Regions from separate parts of the Myroides albus genome, predicted to be linked through region 1. Evidence: riboswitches for the same ligand, from Rfam matches in the RefSeq annotation. Region 1 holds a riboswitch; the other holds the start of a gene.

Evidence for each region. A riboswitch is a leader RNA that binds a small molecule or an ion and turns the genes downstream of it on or off. The one in region 1 is predicted to bind thiamine pyrophosphate.
Region 2: it holds a riboswitch for thiamine pyrophosphate, as region 1 does, so the genes downstream of both, NWE55_RS08710 (hypothetical protein) here and thiM (hydroxyethylthiazole kinase) in region 1, are expected to answer to the same signal.

What each region holds. Positions count from the first base shown of each region.
Region 1 covers NZ_CP102754.1:2,906,513-2,918,656, reverse strand. Annotated here, with positions in the region: gene NWE55_RS13170 (YceI family protein) at 1-266, opposite strand, end outside; gene NWE55_RS13165 (hypothetical protein) at 366-1,037, opposite strand; gene thiD (bifunctional hydroxymethylpyrimidine kinase/phosphomethylpyrimidine kinase) at 1,272-2,081, opposite strand; gene NWE55_RS13155 (TenA family protein) at 2,094-2,747, opposite strand; gene thiE (thiamine phosphate synthase) at 2,750-3,391, opposite strand; gene thiM (hydroxyethylthiazole kinase) at 3,388-4,185, opposite strand; TPP riboswitch at 4,301-4,393, opposite strand; gene NWE55_RS13140 (MFS transporter) at 4,432-5,598, opposite strand; gene NWE55_RS13135 (helix-turn-helix domain-containing protein) at 5,664-6,494, opposite strand; gene NWE55_RS13130 (hypothetical protein) at 7,411-8,292, shown strand; gene NWE55_RS13125 (methylated-DNA--[protein]-cysteine S-methyltransferase) at 8,662-9,507, shown strand; gene NWE55_RS13120 (DJ-1/PfpI family protein) at 9,552-10,226, opposite strand; gene NWE55_RS13115 (helix-turn-helix transcriptional regulator) at 10,434-11,321, shown strand; gene NWE55_RS13110 (helix-turn-helix transcriptional regulator) at 11,383-12,144, opposite strand, start outside.
Region 2 covers NZ_CP102754.1:1,892,519-1,904,662, reverse strand. Annotated here, with positions in the region: gene NWE55_RS08755 (hypothetical protein) at 1-285, opposite strand, end outside; gene NWE55_RS08750 (1-acyl-sn-glycerol-3-phosphate acyltransferase) at 1,212-1,775, shown strand; gene NWE55_RS08745 (immunoglobulin-like domain-containing protein) at 1,905-2,399, opposite strand; gene rplM (50S ribosomal protein L13) at 2,667-3,122, shown strand; gene rpsI (30S ribosomal protein S9) at 3,122-3,508, shown strand; gene rpsB (30S ribosomal protein S2) at 3,651-4,391, shown strand; gene tsf (translation elongation factor Ts) at 4,492-5,454, shown strand; gene NWE55_RS08720 (dicarboxylate/amino acid:cation symporter) at 5,544-6,722, shown strand; gene NWE55_RS08715 (class I SAM-dependent methyltransferase) at 6,790-7,269, shown strand; TPP riboswitch at 7,364-7,462, shown strand; gene NWE55_RS08710 (hypothetical protein) at 7,529-7,774, shown strand; gene thiC (phosphomethylpyrimidine synthase ThiC) at 7,783-9,597, shown strand; gene aat (leucyl/phenylalanyl-tRNA--protein transferase) at 9,897-10,541, opposite strand; gene NWE55_RS08695 (DUF3127 domain-containing protein) at 10,596-11,252, opposite strand; gene NWE55_RS08690 (flavin reductase family protein) at 11,283-12,144, opposite strand, start outside.

The DNA of each region.
Region 1 (12,144 bases):
GTAGAAGTAAACTTAATCTCCTTAAACTTATCGGTTTCAAAAAAATCTGCACTTTTTAAATGGTTATCTCTTTCTGTATTATTGGTATCAACTGAATCAACTTTTGCATTAAAAGCAATCAACGAATCTTCAAAGTTATCGGACTTGCTTTCAATAGTAGAGGTAAATTCATTAAATTTTCCTGATACATTAGTAAACATCATGTGTTTTACTTTAAATCCAATTTCAGAATGAGTAGGATCTATATTCCATATTGCGTTTGTCATAATCTTGATAATAAATATTATTAATCTTTTTGTTATGCCAAAGATAGTAGCTCAAACATATAGATACACTTGAACTACATTAAGAAAGAGAATCAATAACTAATACAAGCGAGCTGATACAAAAACACCAATATTGTTATAATTATCCTTGTCTGGTCCGTACCAATCAAAATTACTGGCCAAACCAAAGTCAACTTCTTTATACGTAACTCCAGCTCTTAATTTGATATAACTACGAGCGTGGTCACCATTATCTGGTGTAAAACCATAAAGTCCTTGAAGTCGATAATAGTACTTCCAGTTTGTATCAATCACAGGTTTGTACTCTACAAACAAAGCTGTTTCTTGTATAGGATTACTTTGCAAATCTATACGAGGATTAATATTAAATGTATACTCTGCATTGGCTTTTGTATAAGATAAAGCTGCTGAAGCTCTAAGTCCAGTCACATCTGTATAGAAATATCCTCCCATAATGTCTAAACCTCTCACTACATTATAAGTTAAATACCCTTGACTCATTACATCATCAAAGTCTTTCTTGTCAAATTCCGCTACTAAATTAGAGACGCTAAAAAGTCCTAACTTAGGGACAGATTCAAACTTTTTGTTAATTACAACTTCAAAAAAACCTCCGCGATTTCCCACTAATGACTCAAGTACTAAAGGTAAACTTCCCTTGGATAGCACAGGTGATTCTTGTGCTTTTACCCCTACTACAGTAGATAACAACACTGCTATAACAGCTATAATTATTTTGCGTATAAACATAAGAGTTAGATATTTAGTTAATAACAATACAATACGCAAATATCTATCAAGAAAATATAGTTTCCAACGATTTTCTTATCACTTCTTCCTATTTACCCAGTTTTTGATCTTAAAAAAGTGAATTCTTTTTACATTCGAAATACATTATTTGATTCGTTTATTAAAAAAACAGGAGCTTACTTTTGCAAACTCCTGTCTTTTTACAATTTTATTATTTATAGTGGTATGCGTTAATTACCAGAAATCAACAAAATGATGAACTGGTCCATGTCCTTTTCCTATCTCGTATTCTGCTCCTGCTTGTATCACTCTTTCCATATAAGCTTTAGCCAGTCGCACGGCCTGATTCAAGCTTTCACCTTTAGCTAAGTAAGCAGCTAAAGCAGAGGAAAAAGTACAGCCTGTTCCATGGGTATTGTTCGTGTAAATTCGAGGTGAACTCAACGCTAAGAGTTCATCAGTTTCGGCATTGTAAAACACATCAGTTAATACATCATCCGAAAGATGACCAGCTTTAAGTAAAACAGAAACCTGTCGATTCATGGATAATTCCCGTGCAAAATCAGGCAAATCTTCTTGTTTCTCTATACGTCTGTTAAGTAGTATTTCGGCCTCTGGAATATTAGGTGTAATAACCCTTACATAGGGAATTAACTCGTCTTTTAAAGTTTGTATAGCCTCGTCTTGTAAAAGTTTATCACCAGAGGTTGCAACCATGACTGGATCCAAAACGATGTTGGTATAATTATATCCGATTAATGTATCCCTAATAGCTATAATTAACTCTTTAGAATGCAACATTCCTATTTTTATAGCATCGCTTCCAATATCATCCAATACTGATTTTATCTGACCTGTAACAAAATCTACCGGAACAGGGTGTACACCAGTTACTCCCACTGTATTCTCATCTACTACAGCTACAATAGCACTAGCACCATAACAGCCACAAGCTGAGAAAGCTTTTAAATCTGCTTGGATCCCCGCCCCACCACTGGGATCACTTCCTGCGATAGTCATCGCAATATGATATTTCTTTTTCATACGTTTGCTTGATTAAATTGGCCATTTCTCTAAACGATAAGCACTATCCCAAAAAATCCACTCCAGCTTACTACACATCACAAAAGCAGCAGTCATTTCCTCTTGGCGCTGCCCGGTGGTTTGCTCTGCAATTTCATCGCAAATGCTAATGGCTTTTTTAACTGCTGATCCAAATTCTTCTCCCCCATAAGTATTAATCCAATCTTGATAGGGATTATCTGATGTAGTTTGGTTTTCCAAAATATAATCTCCCACCTCTTTATAAATCCAAAAACAAGGCAATACTGCAGCTAAAGCAACTTCCAAAGGAGCATGAGCAATTTGCCTTTCCAAGTAGTTGGTATATAACATACATCCAGGTGAGGCCTTTAGCTCCGATAAATCCTTTAGCTCTCCTACATAAGATTCATGTAGTATCTTCTCTACCATCATTGTGTCTTTAGCAAATCCCAAGAAGGCCTCTGTATGCTCCACTTTGTCAAGTTTTACAGCCAGAGCCGCCAGAACTTTGCCATAGCGAGCTAGATACAACGCATCTTGTTGAATATACTGTACAAATTTTTCTTTAGCTAAAGTCCCCTGCATCAACTCAGTGATAAATGGCATACTAAAAATTGCTTGATTAACCTCTTGGCTTGCTTGCCAAGCTCTTTCACTCCATTTCATAATTACATATTGTTTTTTGTTTGTTTGACTATATTTAAAAGTTCCGCAGCTGCTAATTTGGGTTTATCTGCTGAAATGATTGCCGAAACAAGTGAAATACCATCAGCTCCAGCATGTATTACTTGCTCTGCATTACTGACATTGATTCCTCCAATTCCCACACTTAAGTGTTTTGATTTTCTTGAAAAATCCCTTACCCCTTCAATTCCAATTGCCTTTGACGTATCTTTCTTTGTAGTAGTATCAAATACAGGAGAAAGTCCAATATAATCAACATCTAAAGTATTGGCATATTCAAGCTGCTGAGCATTAGAAACAGAGAGACCTATGATTTTATCTGGTCCCAACAATCTTCTAACTACTTGATAAGGCATATCTGATTGACCAATGTGTACCCCTTGCGCATCACAAGCTAAAGCTATATCTACGCGATCATTGATAATCAAAGGAACATCATACGGTTTTAAACACTCTTTGAGTCTTACTGCTATATTGTAAAATTGTTTTGTATCACATTGTTTTTCTCTGAGTTGCACTATAGTTACTCCTCCTTGAACAGCTTGCTCGACAATATCCACAATATCTCTACCTAAAGCACATTCCCTGTCTGTCACCAAATAAAGACTTAAATCCAATTGCCTCATGCCTTGAAATACATTTTAATTATTGCCTGATCTATCTTGTAAAGTTCATCTAAGAAATTCACTTGCATACTACCATTACCACTAGCATTTGCTGCTGCGAGTTCCCCTGCAATCCCCATAACAACCATTGCGTTGTAAGCGGCCTTTAACACATCATTATTCACAGCTACAAATGCACCTATAAGAGCAGTAGCTGAACACCCCATACCAGTTACTCGCTGCATGAGCGTATGACCGTTTTTTACTTCTAAGATTTCTTTACCATCTGTGATATAGTCAATCTCTCCGCTTACCACAACCACACAAGCGTATGACTTCGCCAACTGCTTTGCCAAATCAATAGCACTATCAGATGATACTGTGCTATCAACGCCTTTTGTCTTGGTATTAACTTTGGCCAAAGCCATGATTTCAGAGGCATTTCCCCTTATAATAGTAGGTTTACATTGTTGCAATATTTGCTCTGCCACTGTATTTCGATATGCAGTAGCTCCAACGCCAACAGGATCAAATACAATAGGCGTATTTAATTGTTTTGCTTTATTTGCTGCCAACAACATTGCCTTTACTTTACTGGAATCTAAAGTTCCAATATTTAGAACAAGTGCAGAAGCAATACTTACCATGTCCTCCACTTCCTCTATTGCATGAGCCATCACAGGTGATGCCCCAATTGCAAGTAAGGCATTAGCTGTATTGTTCATCACTACATCATTGGTAATATTGTGTACCAATGGAGAGTGTTGTCTTACTTTATCTAAGTCTTCGATAAGACTACTTAATTGTGCATTCATATTTAATTGTGTTTGATTAATAACAAAAAAAAGACCGCTTTGCATCGTGCAAAACGGTCTTATGGTATATAATAACGTCTATCTATAAGTATAATACCCTTATAGCTTGTCTTTTTTATAGTACAATCCGTTTCCCTCCGATGTCAATTACAACATATCAGGTTATAGGGTATAATCTCAGCTTTTTAAAGCACCCCTAACAGTCTTGCTACAAACATACAGTTAAAATTGAACACATGCTAATTTTTAACCATTAACACCCCCTTTAATAAATCGCTTGAAATATTGGTAACAAGCAATCAGGACTATTACACCGTTAATCAGCATCAAGATATAAATACCAAACCACTGCAATAGTAGCCCACCAAGTAAGGCCCCTAAACCTATAGCTCCATTAAAACAAGACACATAAATTGCAACGGCATTACCTGCCTCTTGTTTTGCAAGTTTTATTACAAGTGCCTGAAAACAAACAATTAAACTCGAAACACAACCTCCCCATATTACAAACAAAGGGTATAATACAAGGGTATATCCTTTGATTCCAAATACACTAAAGAGCAATAAACACATAGCTGTTAAAGCAATGGCGTACAACACAATTTTAGACAAATACTCTTCAATGTAGCGCGTGAGTAACGTATTGGATAAAAAACCTGCTACTCCAAAACACAACAAAAGTAAAGAAACACTTGATTCCTCCAATGCCAATGTATTTGCAAGCCATGGCTGAACAAATGAGTAAATAGAGAAATGGGCTGTGATACAACACACACTTATTAATAAGATTGCTACTACATCTTTATTCTCAAATGTCTTCTTGAACAAAGCAAAGCCTTTTGATGAACTATGTTCTCTTAAAGTAGGAACAAAAACTAATAGCAATATACCACACGCAAAAGCTGATAAACTCAAAATATTATAAATAGTTTGCCACAAAAGATAAGTACTTAAAAAATTGACAATAACTATACAGAAAGCACTGGCAAAAGACACTCCTAAAAAAGCGATTGCTGTGGCTTTTGCTTTGACTTCATCCTTGACAATACTCGTAGCTGTAATAGCCAAGAAAGCTAAAAACGCTCCATTGGCTATTCCTCCTATAACCCGTGCTAAATACAAATAGAAGGTGTGATCTGCTATAGAAGTTATATAATTAGCCAAAGCAATCAAACCCAATAATACTGCCAACAATACTCTGCGATTTATCCCTGCCAAAAACATTGGAGTCACAAGAGCTACCAAAGTTCCTATCCAAGCATATATAGTCACACTTACTCCTATTTCGGATTCACTTGCCCCTAAGGATTCTCCCATTAATGACATAACCCCCAAAGGGGCAAACTCAGTACTAACGATAATAAATGCACTAAAAGACAATAAAAATAAGGTGATGTAGTTTCTAACTCCCATTTGTTTAATATTTACGGGCAAAACTACTAAGTACAGTAAGGGGAAAATTGTCAAAATAGGTAAACCTATTGTATAAACTGGTTTTGATAAGCTTTTCGAAAATCCAAAGGGGACATTCCCACTTGTTTTTGAAAGACTTTATTAAAATGAGCCACATCCTTAAACCCAAGTTCAAACGCAATCTCTTTGATAAGTAAATCGTTTGTGTACAAGAGACGTTTGGCCTCCAAAATAATGCGATTGTAAATAAACTGCTTTAAACTCACACCTGTATGTTCGAGCATCACCTTATTCAAAGTCCTTTGATTCACTGCTAAGTGATTGCTGTAAAAAGACAGTTGTTTTTGTGTTTTGTAATTTTTATCCACTAATTTTAGTACAAAATCAACCAATGTTTTATCTAAAACTTGATTTTCGAATTCTCTTGATACAAAAACATCTGTTATGTGAACAAATAATGCTTTAAAGTAAAAGCTTAGCAAATCTCCTCTACGCTTATCACTGTACTCCTGTTCAATTAATTGCACTAACAGTTCCAAGTGATTTTTTAATACATCACTTAAAATAGCACAAAAGTAGTTAGCAGAAAAACAAAATGGATGAGCAGCTCCTAACAAATCAATAAAATACTCTTTGGAGAACTGAAAAACATATCCCTTGACTTTAACCTTATCAAATTTGTGAACTTGATTAGGAGTCAGAAGTAAAACTGTATCAGTAACTAAGGCAAGTTCACTTGATTCAACATAATGTAGCCCCTGTGATTCTATATCAGTAAACCATAGAAACTCAAAGTAATTATGCCTGTGAAAATCACAAACTTCTTGAACCTTTATATTTTCTAATCGACCTACAAAAAAAGGAATTTGTATCGGAAGGTTTACACTTTCTATCATTGAAATTAGCTTGAACAAAGTCACTTTGACCTACTCACTTATAAAAAACTAAATTACTAAAAAATCAACGAACCATAGTTACATCCCTAATAAAAGCTAAATAATAGCTTGAAGTCAATACAATAACAAAGAAGTAAAGATGATATAAGAAAATAGAAATACTACTTACAAACAACTAAAATAAAGCCACTTGGGCCTTTATCTGAAAGAATCAATTGTGTTCTCTAAAGATAAAATTACTGTAATTGATGAAACTTTCAAAGCACATTTCAGTGCTTAGCTTGCACTTTTTTGGGGATTACTTCGGTATTCCTGGGGGTTTTCTCGCCCAGAAGGCCTTTTTCTCGAAGAAGGGTGCAAGAAGGGTGCAAGCAAACCGAAGCAAAGCCATTGTTAAATTACTCGGAAATGTAAATAAGCAACAGATTCTCTTTACACCTATTTTTACAGCTAATAATGTTATGTTTTGCCATTTCTTTCTCTAATGTGTATTTATTCTACTACCTAAGTCAATATAAATAAAGAAACACTAACGAGCTATATCTCTTGAACTGTTCTTGAAAAAGGGAGTAAAACTAATTGTCAAAATCAAAAAGAATAGAGACAATGTAATGTTACTATTAATCAACACAGTACATAAAAAGAAAACATTGCTTAGTGAAACGTCACAGAGGTGAACTAGTAATCTTGTCTCAAGTAGAACAGACAAGCCTATGTAAATTCAATACATATTATCTAAGTTATCATTGATAAAAAGGACTAATAACTTAAGTCTTATTTACGTTAATATTGCTTAAAACAAATTGTTCAATAGAAATAATTATACACAGATAAGAGCAAAAACATAGTTATCAATTACCATAATTATTAAAAATTATTAAAAACAAGTATCTTTACAATCATAAAAAAAACAACTATGAAAAAGTTCTTAAAGCCAACTGTGCTTTCATTGATCGCATTAGCTATTCTTAGCTGTAATTCAGATGACAATAAGTCAAATGATGATTTTATTACTCAAGATATCACGGTTCTTCGCTCGATACATGATAGTAATTACTACAAAATTAAAGGTGAAAGTGAGTTTAAGTTAGTATCAACTAACCTTATTGAGTACAACTATAACGATATTGCACAGTTAAAAAATATACTTTCAACTGATACTGAAATGAAAGTTGAAGGAGATAAAAAACAAGAAACTAAAGACATCATCGAAGATGAAATACAATATGGAGAAAACGGCAAAATTAAATCTATAAAAACTACAAATAAAACCGAAGGTGAGATTATTTCTGAAATTGTATTTGAATATGATGAAAATAACAGAATAATTAAAAGCTTTGATAAGGTAGATAAGATTACAGAGGTTTTCGAGTATAACACTGAAAACTTACCTGTAAAGTCAATAATTTCTCAAGAAGGAAATCCTACATCAGACATAAATGTGTACAAATATGAAAATGGCAACTTAATTTCTGCAGAAAAACTACAATCAAAAGAGGATGAAAAAGACATCACTTACTTTGAATACGATAATTATAATAGTCCTTTTAAAGATATGTCTGTAAATAACTTTTCATTTGAACATGACTATGTTGATGGATTGAGCTATGCTTATACTGTTAAAAACAATATTTTAGCTTATCATTCTGAATATAATAAAGATAAGGTAGAGATTAAATATAATTACAATCAACAAAATTACCCTATTCAAGCAGAAACAATTGAAGTTGAACCAAGTGGCAATGAGTTTAAAACCATAACAAAATATACCTATCAAACCATAACAGTTATTAAGTAGATTACCAAACTTTAAAAAGAGGCTTTTGTTAAAACAAAAGCCTCTTTTTAGATTATTGTTGTAAACAAATCAAATAATAAGCACCTAATTCAATCAACTAACAAACAACTAAAAATCAATATGTTAAAAATTAATTATATTTATATCAGAGTTTTTTTCATAGCTGATTTGACTTGTTTAACAACAGCAAATTATTTTTAAATTACAAGAAGTTACAACAACAAACAACATAATTTGGGACTTCGCCTTTATTAACACTAGAGAGATACACCTATTTTTGTATCTCTCTTTTTTTTAAACATTAGCAAGAATTGGATTTTTTATTTATAAAAACATTTCCACCTTTGTAATGACCTAATCTGAATTAAAATGCAGACCCAAGAGCATATAAACTACAAAAGGATAGAACAAGCAATTATTTACTTAAAGGACAATTTTGCCAAACAGCCATCTTTAGAGCAAGTAGCAAATCACGTGCACTTAAGTCCTTCCCACTTTCAGCGTATCTTTGATAATTGGGTTGGGATTAGCCCTAAAAAGTTTATCCAATACATCAGTTTAAACCACGCTAAAACACTACTATCAGAGCCAGAAGCTACACTATTTGATACCACCTATCAAACTGGTCTATCAAGTAGTAGTCGCCTACACGATATGTTTGTCAATATAGAAGGGATGACACCGGCAGAATACAAAAATGCTGGTAAAAACCTTCAAATCAGCTATGCTTTTTATAATAGTATTTTTGGGAGCATTATCATTGCTTCTACATCAAAAGGCATTTGTTATATAGCCTTTGAGGATGATCAATCACAGGCTATTGACAACCTTCAAATGCGCTTTGCCAATGCTCATTATACTCAACAAGAAACAGACTATCACAAACAAGTATTAGGGGTTTTTCAAAACGATTGGTCACAGGTAAACAAAATCAAACTTCACTTAAAAGGGACTGACTTTCAGCTCAAAGTATGGGAGGCGCTTTTACAAATACCCATGGGTAGATTATCTACTTATGGACAAATAGCAAAAGAAATAGGTAATCCTTCTGCCTCAAGAGCTGTAGGTACAGCAATTGGCAGTAACCCTATCGCACTGCTTATCCCCTGCCACAGAGTTATACAAGCCTCTGGTATATTTGGCGGATATAGATGGGGACCAAGTAGAAAAACGGCTATTATCGGTTGGGAATCTGCAAAAACGGATCACCTATAAAACAAATAACTCTTTCATTGCAGAATCCTTGATAAGGATGAATTTTATATTTTTGGCCATTCTTGATTCACACTATACTGATACTGCATCATCTTTGCGATCTTCTCTTGTATGGGTTTTCCACTGTATTTTTCTACTAAATAAAGTGATAGATCAATGCCAGAGGTAATTCCCGATGCCGTAAGAACCTCTTGTGAATCCACCAAGCGCACATCTTTTACAAGTACTGCTTTTACAAACTGATCTTGCATATTGTTTGCCTGCATGAAATGTGTGGTAAACTTTCTGTTGTCTAAAAGACCAGCATAGCCTAATAAATAAGCACCAGTACAAACAGAAGCTAATTTTACGCCTTCTTGGTTTTTTTGAATCAAAAACTGCTTGATTTGAACTTGTTCTGACAATGCCTTTACTGCATCAGAGGGTGCCCCTGGCAGTAGAATTAAGTCAACTAAAGGCAAATCTTCAAAACTATACGAAGGAGTGATACAGACAAGTCCTTGCTCAGTCTTTATTTGATTACCATCTTGGGAAAATAAATAAATCTGATATTGTTTATCTGTTAAACGGTTGGCTTTGATAAACACATCAGTTGGTCCTGCAAAATCTTGTAACTCCATCTCTGGATAAACAAATACACCTATTCTCACTTTAGTTTGTCCTGATACAATTATTGGAAAATAACACAATAAGAATGTGATTATAATATTTAATTTCATTTGACTTGATTTTAAAGCAAATTTACATTTACACTACCGCTAAAGTGTTTCATTTAAGATGCTTTTTAAATCAAAATTCAATACCATTAGTCATTGAATTATTTTAGTACTAAAAAACAAGTGCTCACAACTAACTTTTAACACTACGTTATTTAAAACCATTATAATTAAGTAACTTTACACCAGATTAAACAAATAAACTTGATTTTGAATACTACTAATATTACATTAACAAAACAGCAAATTAAAGCCCAAGGAATAAAGATGGATATCGCAAAGCTATGCAGTGATGATTTCTATATCAAATACGGAAAGTACTATGCTGAAAAACCATTCAAACATACAGTAGTATCAAACAAACAAAGCGTACTAACTTGTAATTGCCTTATAGGTAATAGTACTACACTAAATCACTCAAATTTAGATATAGCCCAACGAAGTTCAGTATTATTCGTTGAACAAGCTACAGATTATCAGCATATAATGCACACCAATCAAAATAAAGAAGGAGTCTTTATAGAGACATCCGTATCTAAGGATTTCTTTTATGCTTTATTTGAAGGTGAAGACCACTATCTCGAGAGTCTTTTCAACCCTACTAATGCCCGCATCCACTTACCAATTGATTATAATTTAGTAAAAAGCCTAAACTCCCTAACCACTCACCCTTATCAAGGAAAATTGGCAGAACATTTCACAGAGGCTAAAATTATTGATATACACTTACAACAGTACAACAACTGGTTACTTTGGCAAAACAAATCGACACCACATTTACTTGAAAAAGACAAACAAGCAATTCACTATGTCAGACAATACATAGAGCAATATTACGAGCAAGATTTTACCATAAGACAATTAGCTCTAATGGTAGGAATTAATCAAACAAAGCTTAAAGTAGGATTTAAACTACTATTTGATACAACAATTTTTAAATACTTACACGATTTTCGAATGAATATAGCTGCTGAGTTAATCAAAGAAAATAGCCTAAGTGTTTATCAAATCGCAGAAAAAGTTGGTTATAAACACAGTCATCACTTTAGTAATGCCTTTAAAAAACACTTTGGCATTTTGCCCTCACAATTTAAATAAACTGTAGTATTTAATTCTATTACTTTAATAAATCAATGGATTCTTTTGTTGAAAATACAACTTAAACTCTATTTTTAATTTGACTAGGTACAATACCGTATTTTCGCTTAAAAGCAGTTGAAAAATGTCTTGCATTACTATATCCTACCATGTGAGCTATCTCAGTTATCGAATAGTCACCTTGATTTAACAAACGATTAGCTGTCTGCATCTTTACATTGTTCCAATAGCCAAAAACAGTAGTTCCGAAAAGCTCTTTAAATCCCTTTTTAAGTAAAAAATCATTAGTTCCCACACGGTGAGCTAAATCAAGTAATGTATCTGTTGAATCTAAATGTGAAGTGATATATTCTCTAACAGCGTGTAGTTTATCTATATCTGCTTTTCTAAGTGAATACCCCAACGATGGTGTATCTGTGGTAAACTGTTCAAGTTGAAGCAATAAAAGCTCAAGTACCTTTGATTCGATAAACATGCGTTTAAAGGTTCCCTTTCTTTGACAGTATTTTATCTGATGAATAATATCGTACATATCTGGGGTTATTATACGATGAGACTCGCTAAACAACCCAGATTGACCTTTGGATAATAAGTTTCTAAAATGATCAAAAACGCCATGAGTATCAGGTAAGAACTTCTCAAAAAAAACAGGAGCAATATTTATCTCACAAGTTTCAAAATACTCACTGCTCCAATCCATTTTGCCACTTATTCTATTTCCGTAAAGAATATTGTGCTGATTAGCTTTAAAAGCTATATCACTACTGATATTACTTGTTCTTGCAAGGTTAGATCCCTTTAAGGCAAAGTGCATTTCAATCGT
Region 2 (12,144 bases), 1.0 Mb from region 1:
AAAATGATACCATCGATACGACTTCTTTTCCAATCGCGAAATCACCTCTCGCGATGCTGTCGGAAAATACGCTGGAGCAAACATTGTATCACAGACAGGACAACGAACGATAACTTTTTTCTGATGGGCATAGATTGGTACATACACTATATGCTCAACTGTACATATAGCTTCTATTTGCATTCGATGTGTTTTCTGACACTCTGGACAAGTAAACGTCCCTGTAGTGGTCACACGTTCTAATGTACTAAAATATTTATCTCTTGCCTCCTTTATTATTATCATACCCTCCTTATATAAACAAAAAAACATGTAAATTTAACAAATTATAACAGATTACCTTGTAATAAATAAAAATGACTTATTGCTATTCACAAATAAACAACCTTATCCCTTTTATCCATACAAATACCAGATACTACAACAGTTAATCTTTCCAATAACAAAAATTAAGAACATCACATGTGACTCATTGCTTTTTTTCCATCACTACACTGATTGTGTACTTCTGCGTTCTCCCCAGATTTGAGTGAAGTACAACTCTATGTTTTACGATAGAAATAAAGTTTAATCAACTAATACTCAGAAATTTTACTTACACCATACGAATTGAAATACTGGAAAATACTATTCTAAAAATTGGACTAAGGCAAATGACTACAGTACCAAAAACACCTACTGCAAAAACAATCAGAACACGGATAAAGCTAACATTGATCCTCATTGTCCTATTTACAATTTTATTCTTTGGGCTCTTTTTATTAGCACTGGCGGTCTTAAAATTTCATCATTCATACTTTACCATCTACCCACCTTTGTTTGTCATACTATTCTTACTATATCCTTTCTTTGTCTTTACAATAGCTCACTCCGTGTATTACAAAATTGGTGTGCGTATCATGCAAAAAGCCAACCATCCCAATCCGATGAAAGAACTACTGGTCTTGCTTATACTCAGTACATTGTTCAGTATAGGAATATTCTTAAAAAATAGGTCTTAGCTTAAGTTTTCCGAATATCTATTTCTTCTCGAACTTATCGATTAACTACTACTTCTATATACAGACAACCAAAAAGTTGAGAAAAGAAGAGAAATCAGAATAATACAATAGTTAGCGAAAAAAGATTAGCATTTAATTACAAATTATACCACGAGTGGGGACACGTAAATTATTCTATATTTGCTTTTTATAATTAACAAACAAAGAGAAATGAAAAAACTGCTTGGTCGTTTAATGTTAGGAGTCACAGGATGGAAATTGAATACGAATGGAATTTCTATTGATGAAGCTAAAAAAACAGTATTAATCTGTGTTCCTCACACTTCAAACTGGGATTTCTACTACAGTTTAGCTTGTTTTTGGATAATGGGAGTTCCCTTCAAAATGTTTATAAAAGATTATTATACTAAGTCGTGGTTTGGCTTTTTCTTTAAAGCATTAGGCTGTATAGGAGTTGATCGATCAAAAAGACAGAATTTAGTGGAGTACGCTGTAGAATTAATCAACGAGGCAGAGAAAATTGCCATTGTAAACACCCCAGAAGGAACAAGATCATTTTCAGACAAATGGAAGCAAGGATTCTATCAAATAGCCAAACAAGCAAATATTCCCGTAGCACTTTGTTACGCAGATTATAGAAAAAAAGAATGTGGTATATTTAAGTTAATATCGGTCAGCGACTTAACTTTTGAACAAACATTAGATATAATAACTCCTTACTATGATGCCAAAATGGCAAAATATCCAGAATTATATAACCCCAAACTGTACTAAGTAAAATAACAAACAAGGAACAACTAAAAAAACAGTTGTTCCTTGTTTGTTTAAAGCATAAGCACACCTGATCATCTGAATCTCTAAACGTATAAAAGCAAATCACAACTTCTTTTTATCATCTCTAATCTACTTCACAATAGAGAAATATCCATCTACTTCGACCTCTCCTACATCACTATCAATAGCAACAGAAACCCGATAGTCCCCCTGCTTGTACTCAACCAAATTAGGATGTATCTGAACAGATACTTTCACACTCACACCTTTACTAATAACATAAGAGTCACCTCCTATTGACAGATCTTCAAAATCAATAGGGATCCACTCTCTACCTTCTAATATGCAAATCCTATAATCGCCTTTCACCTTGATTACCTCCTGTGATTGATTCCAAATACTCAGTTCAATTTCCGAAGGTGCCTCTGTAAATCTACCTTCCACTAAATCTACTTTTACACGATCATATAACGCATTTTGCCTTTCGTGTTTATTATCAATTATGACAGGAGAGGTACTATTTGTATCAGTAATTACTGACGCGCTATTCTTATGAGTCTGATTACAGCTCATAGAAAACAAACAACTAAGAAACACAATTGGAAAAACAAATAACTTTTTCATAACTATTCTTTGTATAATAAGCTACTAAAAATAAAACAATTACCTCTAAGCATCTCTTTTCAAAAGAAAAAAAGTATAGATAAGAAAATGGCACATTAAAAGATAGCATAAAGCAGGACAAAACTTCTGTCGATACAATTGTTATTCAAACGATTGAGCCCCAATTAATTCGAAAAAAAAGACTATAAATTTGTATAGTAAAAGATTTTATGTAATTTTGCACTCCCTTAATTGGGAATGGAATGTTTAATTAAATACAAATTTATTGTGGAAAGTTTAAGCTACAAGACAGTATCGGCTAACAAAGCAACTGCTCAAAAAGAGTGGTTAATTGTTGACGCTGAAGGTCAAAATTTGGGACGTCTTGCTTCAAAAGTTGCAGTACTTTTAAGAGGTAAACACAAAACAAATTACACACCGCACGTAGACTGTGGAGACAACGTAATCGTTATCAACGCAGAAAAAATCAACCTAACAGGTAACAAATTAGATGACAAGACTTACATCCGTCACACAGGTTACCCAGGAGGACAAAGATCATTAACTGCTAAAGTAATGCAACAAAAAAACCCTGCATTATTGATCGAGAAAGCAGTAAAAGGAATGTTGCCTAAAAACAAATTAGGAGCACAATTATTCCGTAATCTAAATGTAAATGTAGGTGCTGAGCACAAACACGAAGCTCAACAACCTAAAACCGTTAATTTAAACGAAATTAAGTAATGGGAGTTATTCACAAAATCGGTAGAAGAAAAACTGCTGTGGCTCGTGTTTATGTTTCAGAAGGAACAGGAAACATCACAGTAAACAAAAAAGATTTTAAAACTTATTTCCCAACTGGTACATTACAGTACAAAGTTTTACAGCCTCTAGCAATGACTGAGAATGCTGAGAACTTTGATATCAAAGTAAATGTATACGGAGGAGGAACTACAGGACAAGCTGAAGCAGTGCGTATGGCAATTGCAAGAGCAATGTGTGAAGTAGAAGTTGAAAACAGAGCAATCTTAAAACCAGAAGGATTACTTACACGTGACCCACGTATGGTTGAGCGTAAGAAATTCGGTCAGAAGAAAGCTCGTAAGAGATTCCAATTCTCTAAACGTTAATATTTACATATTATTAAAAAATCTAAGTTTTTGTTGCCCACTTGCCGAGGCAAGAGGTAGTTTAGCATCTAAATGGTTGGGACCGAATTTATCCTCGCTACTCATCCATTGCTAAAGTAACAGAACGTAAACTATTACAAAAATGGCAAACAAAGTAGAAGTTAAAGAATTACTAGAAGCAGGTGTTCACTTCGGACACATGACTAGAAAATGGGACCCAAATATGGCTCCTTACATCTATATGGAGCGTAATGGTATTCACATTATCAATCTATATAAAACTGCAGCTAAAATTGAAGAAGCTAATGAAGCTTTGAAAAAAATCGCTGCATCAGGAAGAAAAATCCTTTTCGTTGCTACAAAAAAGCAAGCGAAAGACATCGTAGCTGAAAAAGCAGCTGCAGCTAACATGCCTTACATCACTGAAAGATGGCCAGGTGGTATGTTAACAAACTTCGTTACTATTCGTAAAGCTGTTAAAAAAATGGCTTCAATCGATAGAATGAAAAAAGACGGTACATTTATGACTCTTTCTAAGAAAGAGCGTTTACAAGTTGAACGTCTACGCGCAAAATTAGAGAAGAACTTAGGTTCTATTGCTGACATGACTCGTCTACCAGCTGCTCTATTTGTAGTTGATATCAAAGCTGAACACATTGCGATTAAAGAAGCTCAAAAATTAAACATTCCGATCTTCGCTATGGTAGATACTAACTCTGACCCACGTCAAGTTGATTTCGTTATCCCAGCAAACGATGATGCTTCTAAATCAATTGAAAAAATATTATCTTTAGTTACTTCTGCTATTATCGAAGGTAATGCAGAAAGAAAATCTGAAAAAGAAGAAGCAGCAGCTGCTAAAGTTGATGCTCCTAAAGCATAATTTTTTAACAATATCATAAAGTCGTTATGCTGATAGTTGTCTACTTTTGTAAGCGCTGTCGATAACGACTTTTTTTATTAACTATTTAATACAACGAACAATGGCAAATATTACTGCTGCAGAAGTAAACAAGCTAAGACAAATTACAGGTGCCGGAATGATGGACTGTAAAAAAGCTTTAGTAGAGGCTGAAGGTGACTTCGATAAAGCTATCGAAGTGTTACGTAAAAAAGGACAAAAAGTTGCTGCTAACCGTTCTGACCGTGAGTCAAGCGAAGGAGTAGCTATTTCTTACGTAAATGATACTAAAACTAGAGGAGTTGTTATCACATTAAACTGTGAAACTGACTTCGTAGGTAAAAATGATTCTTTCGTTGCTCTTGCAAAAGAAATGGTTCAAAAAGCAATCAACTTCAACACAAAAGAAGAATTCTTAGCTTCTGAATTTGAAGGTATGACTGTAGCTGACAAGTTAATCGAGCAAACTGGAGTTATCGGTGAGAAAATTGAAATCGGATCTTTCGAAGTTTTAGAAGGAGCTTATATCGGTACTTACATCCACGGTAACAAAATTGCTGCTATCACTGCTTTATCTGCTGTAATTGCAAAAGCTGAGGAGTTAGGAAAAGATATCTCTATGCAAGTTGCTTCTATGGGAGCTGAAACATTGTCTTACAAAGATTTCGATCCAGAGTTCGTAGCTAAAGAAACTGAAGCTCGTATTGCTGTTATCGTAAAAGAAAATGAAGAATTAGTACGTTTAGGAAAAACTCTTAAAAATGTACCTCAATATATTTCTTACGCTCAAATTACTGACGAAGTATTAAAACAAGCGGAAGAAGATGCTAAAGCTGAATTAAAAGCTGAAGGTAAACCAGAAAATATTTGGGATAGAATTTTACCTGGTAAAATTCAACGTTTCATCAGTGACAACACTACTTTAGATCAAGAGAAAGCTTTATTAGACCAAAACTTTATTAAAGATGAGTCTAAAAAAGTTGGAGAATACGTGAAAGGTTTTGGTGTAGAAATCACTGGATTCAAAAGAGCTTCTTTAGGTTAATCAACAACCTTTTAGCAATATTTATAAAAGCCTCAGTTAATTCTGAGGCTTTTTTTTATTACTTTTACCCAGCACAACTAGTTTTTATTATGAAATTTTTAAAAAACAACCTATTAATACAGATTATTATTGCTATCGTGTTAGGTAGCGTGTTAGGTAACCGCCTCCCAGAATCAATTGGGAGAATATTCAGCACTTTTAATAGTGTTTTCGGAGGATTTTTAAAATTTATTGTTCCCCTGATCATCATTGGTCTAATAGTACCAGCAATTGGAAATATTGGTAAAAATGCCGGTAAACTTTTATTAATTACCACCGCCATTGCTTATAGCTCTACGCTATTCGCTGGATTTATCTCCTATGGAGTAAGTATTACTACTTTCCCTAATATTTTAGCCACTGAACAGCTGGGCAATATTACAGAATCTACTAAAAACTTGGAATCTTATTTTGATATCGCTATGCCCCCCATGTTTGACGTTATGAGTGCTCTCGTTATCTCTTTTCTGTTAGGAATAGGAATATCAAAAGGTAATTTCACGTATTTAGAGGGTGTTTTTAACGATTTTCAGAGCATCATTATGTCTGTTATCAATAAAGCAATCATTCCCTTCTTACCGCTGTTTATATTCGGTATATTCTTGAATATGACTTATAACGGTCAAGTATTCGTTGTACTGGATACGTTTGTAAAAATAATCGGAGTGATCTTTATCCTGCACGTCTTTGTATTAGTATTCCAATATGTAATTGCAGGTACAATAAGTAAGCAAAATCCTTTCATGCTGATGAAGAATATGCTACCCGCCTACTTCACTGCTTTAGGAACACAATCTTCTGCTGCAACAATTCCAATTACATTAGAGCAGACAATAAAAAATAATGTCGATCCAAAAATTGGAGGATTTACAGTACCTCTATGTGCAACCATTCACTTAGCTGGAAGTACCTTGAAGATAGTTGCATGTGCTATTGCATTGATGTTGGTACAAGGTCAAACAGTTGATTTTACCCTCATGGTTGGATTTATTTTTATGTTGGGAATCACTATGGTAGCTGCACCAGGAGTACCAGGAGGTGCTATTATGGCTTCATTAGGAGTATTAGCCTCTATCTTGGGATTCGATATGGAGCAACAAAGTTTAATGATTGCACTTTATATCGCTATGGATAGTTTTGGAACAGCATGTAATGTTATGGGAGATGGAGCTATCGCTATAATCGTAAACAAAATATCGAAAAGTAAAACTATACCAGCAGAAGCTTAATACAATTCAGTTCGTTTAAAATACCATGTACGAAAAAACATATCCAAGTAAGAGATTTAGAAAGACAATGGAGTTTGTCAATAAACATATTGCGAAAGACTCAACCATTCTAGACTTAGGGGTAGTTAATCCACTTTCTAAAATTATGCAAGAAGATGGATTCAAAGTTACCAATACCACCGGAGAAGATTTAGATGAAGATCAGAGTGCTTTAACAAATGGAGATTACGAAGTCTTAACGGCTTTTGAAATTTTAGAACACTTACTAAATCCTTATACAGTACTTAAATCATGTAAGGCTAATAAAATTGTAATATCAGTTCCGTTGAGATTGTGGTTTAGCACTGCCTATAGAAGTAAAACGGATATGTTAGACAGACATTATCACGAATTTGAATCTTGGCAATTAGATTGGCTTGTACAAAAAGCTGGATATAAGATCATCGATAGAGATATGTGGACACACCCAATCAAAAAGTTAGGTATCAGACCTCTCTTGAGGTGGTTTACTCCAAGATACTATATTCTTTATGCAGAAAAAATATAAATAGAAACGCTGAGATTAGTTCTCAGCGTTTTTTATTTGGCCGATGAGGAACAAGCGGGTAATTTGTTTGCTAATGATTAATGGCTATATTTGCCTCAAGCTTTAGGGGTGTCTACACAAATTGTAGGCTGAGACTTCACCCTTTGAACCTGATCTGGTTAATACTAGCGTAGGGAAAAGTAAGATGACTTCATTAAATAGGTACGACCGTGCCTTCTTGTAGCCATTCCTAAAGTTATATCTCATAAGAACAAAAGGAATGGAACTTAAAATCTATAAACACAGCGTACCGTTTTTCTGCTACAAACGATTCACTTGTAAACAGTTTATTGTAAGCCTTACTGCAATACAAAGACAGAGAATTGTAAAGGTCAATAAGACTACTAACGTCAATACTATCTCACCAACGCAGCAATTGTCTATAAGTAAGGATATACCAAATAATCACACGTACTACAATCAAGTGGTTCCATTCAATCTAACAAGTATTTACTCATTAAACTAAATAAGACAATGGAACAACACAGCATTTCACAAACGCCTTTTCCCAACTCAAGAAAAGTGTATATCAAGGGAACAATCTACCCTATTCAAGTAGCAATGAGAGAAATCTCACTAAGCGACACTAAACTCTCCAATGGAACCACAGAACACAATCCTCCCGTCACAGTATACGACACTTCTGGCCCTTACACAGATCCAAACATTACAATCGATATCCGCCAAGGAATACCACGCCTAAGAGAACAGTGGATCATAGACAGAGAGGATGTAGATATTCTAAGATCAATCACTTCAGAGTACGGCAAAGCAAGATTGGCAGATGAAAAACTCAATCATTTGCGCTTCGAATTTAGACACAACCCTAAAGTGGCTAAAGAAGGAGCTAACGTAACTCAATTATTCTATGCTAAACAGGGAATAATCACACCTGAGATGGAATACGTAGCTATCAGAGAAAACCAAAGAATAGAACAGCTAAACAAAGCTACCTCAGCTATGAAGCAGCAGCATCAAGGCAATAGCTTTGGCGCTAATACTCCTAAAAATTTTATTACTCCAGAATTTGTCCGTGAAGAAATAGCAAGTGGACGCGCTATCATTCCAAACAATATCAATCACCCAGAGAGTGAACCCATGATTATTGGTCGTAACTTCTTAGTAAAAATCAATGCAAACATTGGAAATAGCGCAGTTACATCTTCTATAGAAGAAGAAGTAGAGAAAGCAGTATGGGCTTGTCGTTGGGGTGCGGACACCATAATGGACTTATCAACAGGTAAAAACATTCACGAAACAAGAGAGTGGATAATACGCAACTCACCTGTCCCTATAGGTACAGTACCAATTTATCAAGCCTTAGAAAAAGTAAAAGGGATAGCAGAAGATCTAACTTGGGAAATATTCAAAGATACCCTAATCGAACAAGCTGAACAAGGCGTGTCCTATTTCACCATTCATGCAGGGGTACTACTGCGCTACATACACCTCACTGCTAATCGAGTGACAGGTATAGTGTCCCGCGGAGGATCTATAATGGCGAAGTGGTGTTTGTTTCACCATAAGGAGAATTTTCTATATACCCATTTTGAAGAAATCTGCGAGATCATGAAAAAGTACGATATCGCTTTCTCCTTAGGGGATGGTTTAAGGCCAGGTTCAATTGCTGATGCTAATGATGCAGCACAATTTGCAGAATTAGAAACCTTAGGAGAATTAGCCAAAATCGCTTGGAAACACGATGTACAAGTCATGATAGAAGGACCAGGACATGTACCTATGCACATGATTAAAGAAAACATGGAAAAGCAATTACGCGATTGTGGAGAAGCACCCTTTTATACATTAGGACCATTAACTACAGATATTGCACCAGGATATGATCACATCACTTCAGCCATTGGAGCGGCAATGATCGGTTGGTATGGAACAGCCATGCTGTGTTATGTTACTCCCAAAGAACACTTAGGACTACCGAACAAAAAAGACGTAAAAGATGGAGTAATTACCTATAAACTTGCTGCACACGCCGCAGACTTAGCCAAAGGGCATCCAGGAGCACAATACAGAGATAATGCGTTAAGTAAAGCACGCTTTGAGTTTCGATGGGAAGATCAATTCAACTTATCACTAGATCCTGATACGGCAAGAGAATTTCACGACGAGACTCTACCAGCAGATGGTGCAAAGGTAGCTCACTTCTGTTCAATGTGTGGACCTAAGTTCTGCTCTATGAAAATATCACAAGAGATTAGAGATACAGCAGAGCAAGGAATGCGAGAAAAGTCAGAAGAATTTATAGAAATGGGAAAGGAACTATACCTCTAAGACATGAGTAAGAATTTCACAGGGGAATTATTTTACACAAAAGAATAGCTCTCCTGTGAGATCTAACCTCTTAACTTATTAACATCAATACTTCAGTTATAAACAATAAAAAGGGAATTTATAAACACGAATAAAGAGTTATCAACATTTCATAGGGCTTATATGAGCACTTATCAACAGATATAAAGTAGTTATCAACACTAATAAAGCACAAACATATTAGTTATCAACAAAAAAAGAAAAAAGGTATAAAAACTAATACTTATCAACAGAATGAAGAAAGCAATTGAGAAAAAGGACTAACCTTGAAGTAAGTATTCCATAAAAACATCTCTTGGAATTTCTATTGCGCCTAAACTGCTCAAATGATCATTATAAACTTGACAATCTAACAGTTTATATCCCATTGACTGGAGATATTGACTTAAGTAAATAAAAGCAACCTTACTTGCGTTAGAAACCTTCGAAAACATACTCTCTCCACAAAAGATATGGCCTAAATCAATTCCATATAACCCACCAACCAAATTGCCATCCTGCCAAACCTCAAAAGATTTAGCAATTCCCATCTCGTGTAAAGTACAATAAGACTCAATCATATCATCCGTAATCCAGGTACCATTTTGCCCTACGCGTTTAATACTTTGACAATTCGTGATTACCTCTCTAAAGCAAGTATTCATGGTAATGCGAAATGAACCTCTATTCAAGACATTACGCATGCTCTTAGAAATGATTAAATTATCAAAAAACAAAACCATACGCGGGTTAGGTGCCCACCAAGTAATAGGTTCACCGTCTTCAAACCAAGGGAAAATACCAGAGTTATAAGCCAACACCAATCTTTCTGGAGAAAGGTCTCCACCTAAGGCAAGTATGCCTGATTCATGGGCTTGATCAACATCTGGAAAACTTAGGTAATGTTCATTTAAGAGAGTAATCATTTAAAAAAAGGTAAAAAAAGTCCCTAAGGTTAACTCAGGGACTTTCTATTTTAATTAAAAAGGTAAATCATCGTGTTCCTCTTCATTATAGCTTGAAGCAGGCGGAAACTGATTTCCTGTATTCTGTTGTCCAAATTGATTAAATTGGTTTTGACCTTGATTCTGAGCATACATTCCTTGGTTTCCTTGATTAAAACCACCTTGTTGCGTTTGTTGCTGTTGGAAACCTTGACCTTGTTGAGCTTGATTATTAAACCCACCTTGTTGATTGTTAAACTGAGAACCGTCATTACTTTGGTTAAAACCACCTTGTTGTGTTTGCTGTTGTTGGAATCCCTGGTTCTGTTGACCTTGGTTTCCAAAACCACCTTGGTTCATATTATTACCACCAAATCCTTGATTAGGCATTTGTTGCATATCAGGACCCGGTTGTCCAGCAGCAGCTTTCTCAATTCTCCATCCTTGAATTGTATTGAAGTATCTCGTTTCACCTTGTGGGCTAACCCATTCTCTTCCTCTCAAATTAATTGAAACACGAACAGGTTCTCCAACTTGAAATGTATCTAACAAACTAACTCTATCTTGAGTAAACTCAATCATAATATGTTGTGGATACTGCTCATCTGTTGTTACGACAACCTCTCTTTTTCTAAAACTTGAACTAATATCTTGAATATGTCCAATCAATTTGATTCTTCCTGTAACTTCCATTGTATAAATATTTTCCTCGTTTTTTATTAACTATTTTGCCAGTATGGTTTTCCAAGCCAAAGGTACATTATTTTCTTCTAAATACTTTTTAGCCAATGCAAATTTATCATTTACATTTCCACCTTGCAAGATATCACTTAATTCATTATTTGACTCTACGAATTTCAAAATATCTTCTTCACTTGGCAAGTGCTCTACATTGCCTAAAATCCCCAAGTCATTTCCATTAAAAACACCACTATCCAAAGCATCGCGTGGTATAACATCAACTCCTACTCCCAATGTAGTCAAAGGTTTTTCTACTTCAAACATCCCCTCATTAGCTCGTGAGTACCAATTGCCCCCCATGCGAGAAACTAAGTCTAATTTAGTTTGATCTATTTTCCCATCACTAGTCAGGATACCCTCATCAATGTGCATTTTGACAACTTCACAAATCACTAAATTACCAGCTCCTCCCTCATTTCCTAAACCAATTACCTCTTGCACAATGCATTCAAACTGCACTGGGCTTTCTTTAACTCTAAATGGCCTAACCTCGTCCGATGGAATCATGGTAAAACCTGCCTTAATAAATTCATTAACACCATCCTTATACTCAGTACTTGACAAAGAAGTTTGCTGTACCATATCATATGTCACGACATTTATAACTACTTGCATTGTCGCTTGTACATTGAACAATGTATGCTTACATGTATTATCCCTTACCCTTCTCGAAGGTGAAAATACCAAAATAGGAGGATTAGCGCTAAACAAATTAAAGAAGCTAAAAGGGGAAAGATTAGGCTTATCATCAGCATCCAAAGTACTAGCTAACGCAATAGGACGAGGGCCAACAGAACTCTGTAAGAAACCCTGTAGTTCCACTACGCTAATATCACTTGGTTTT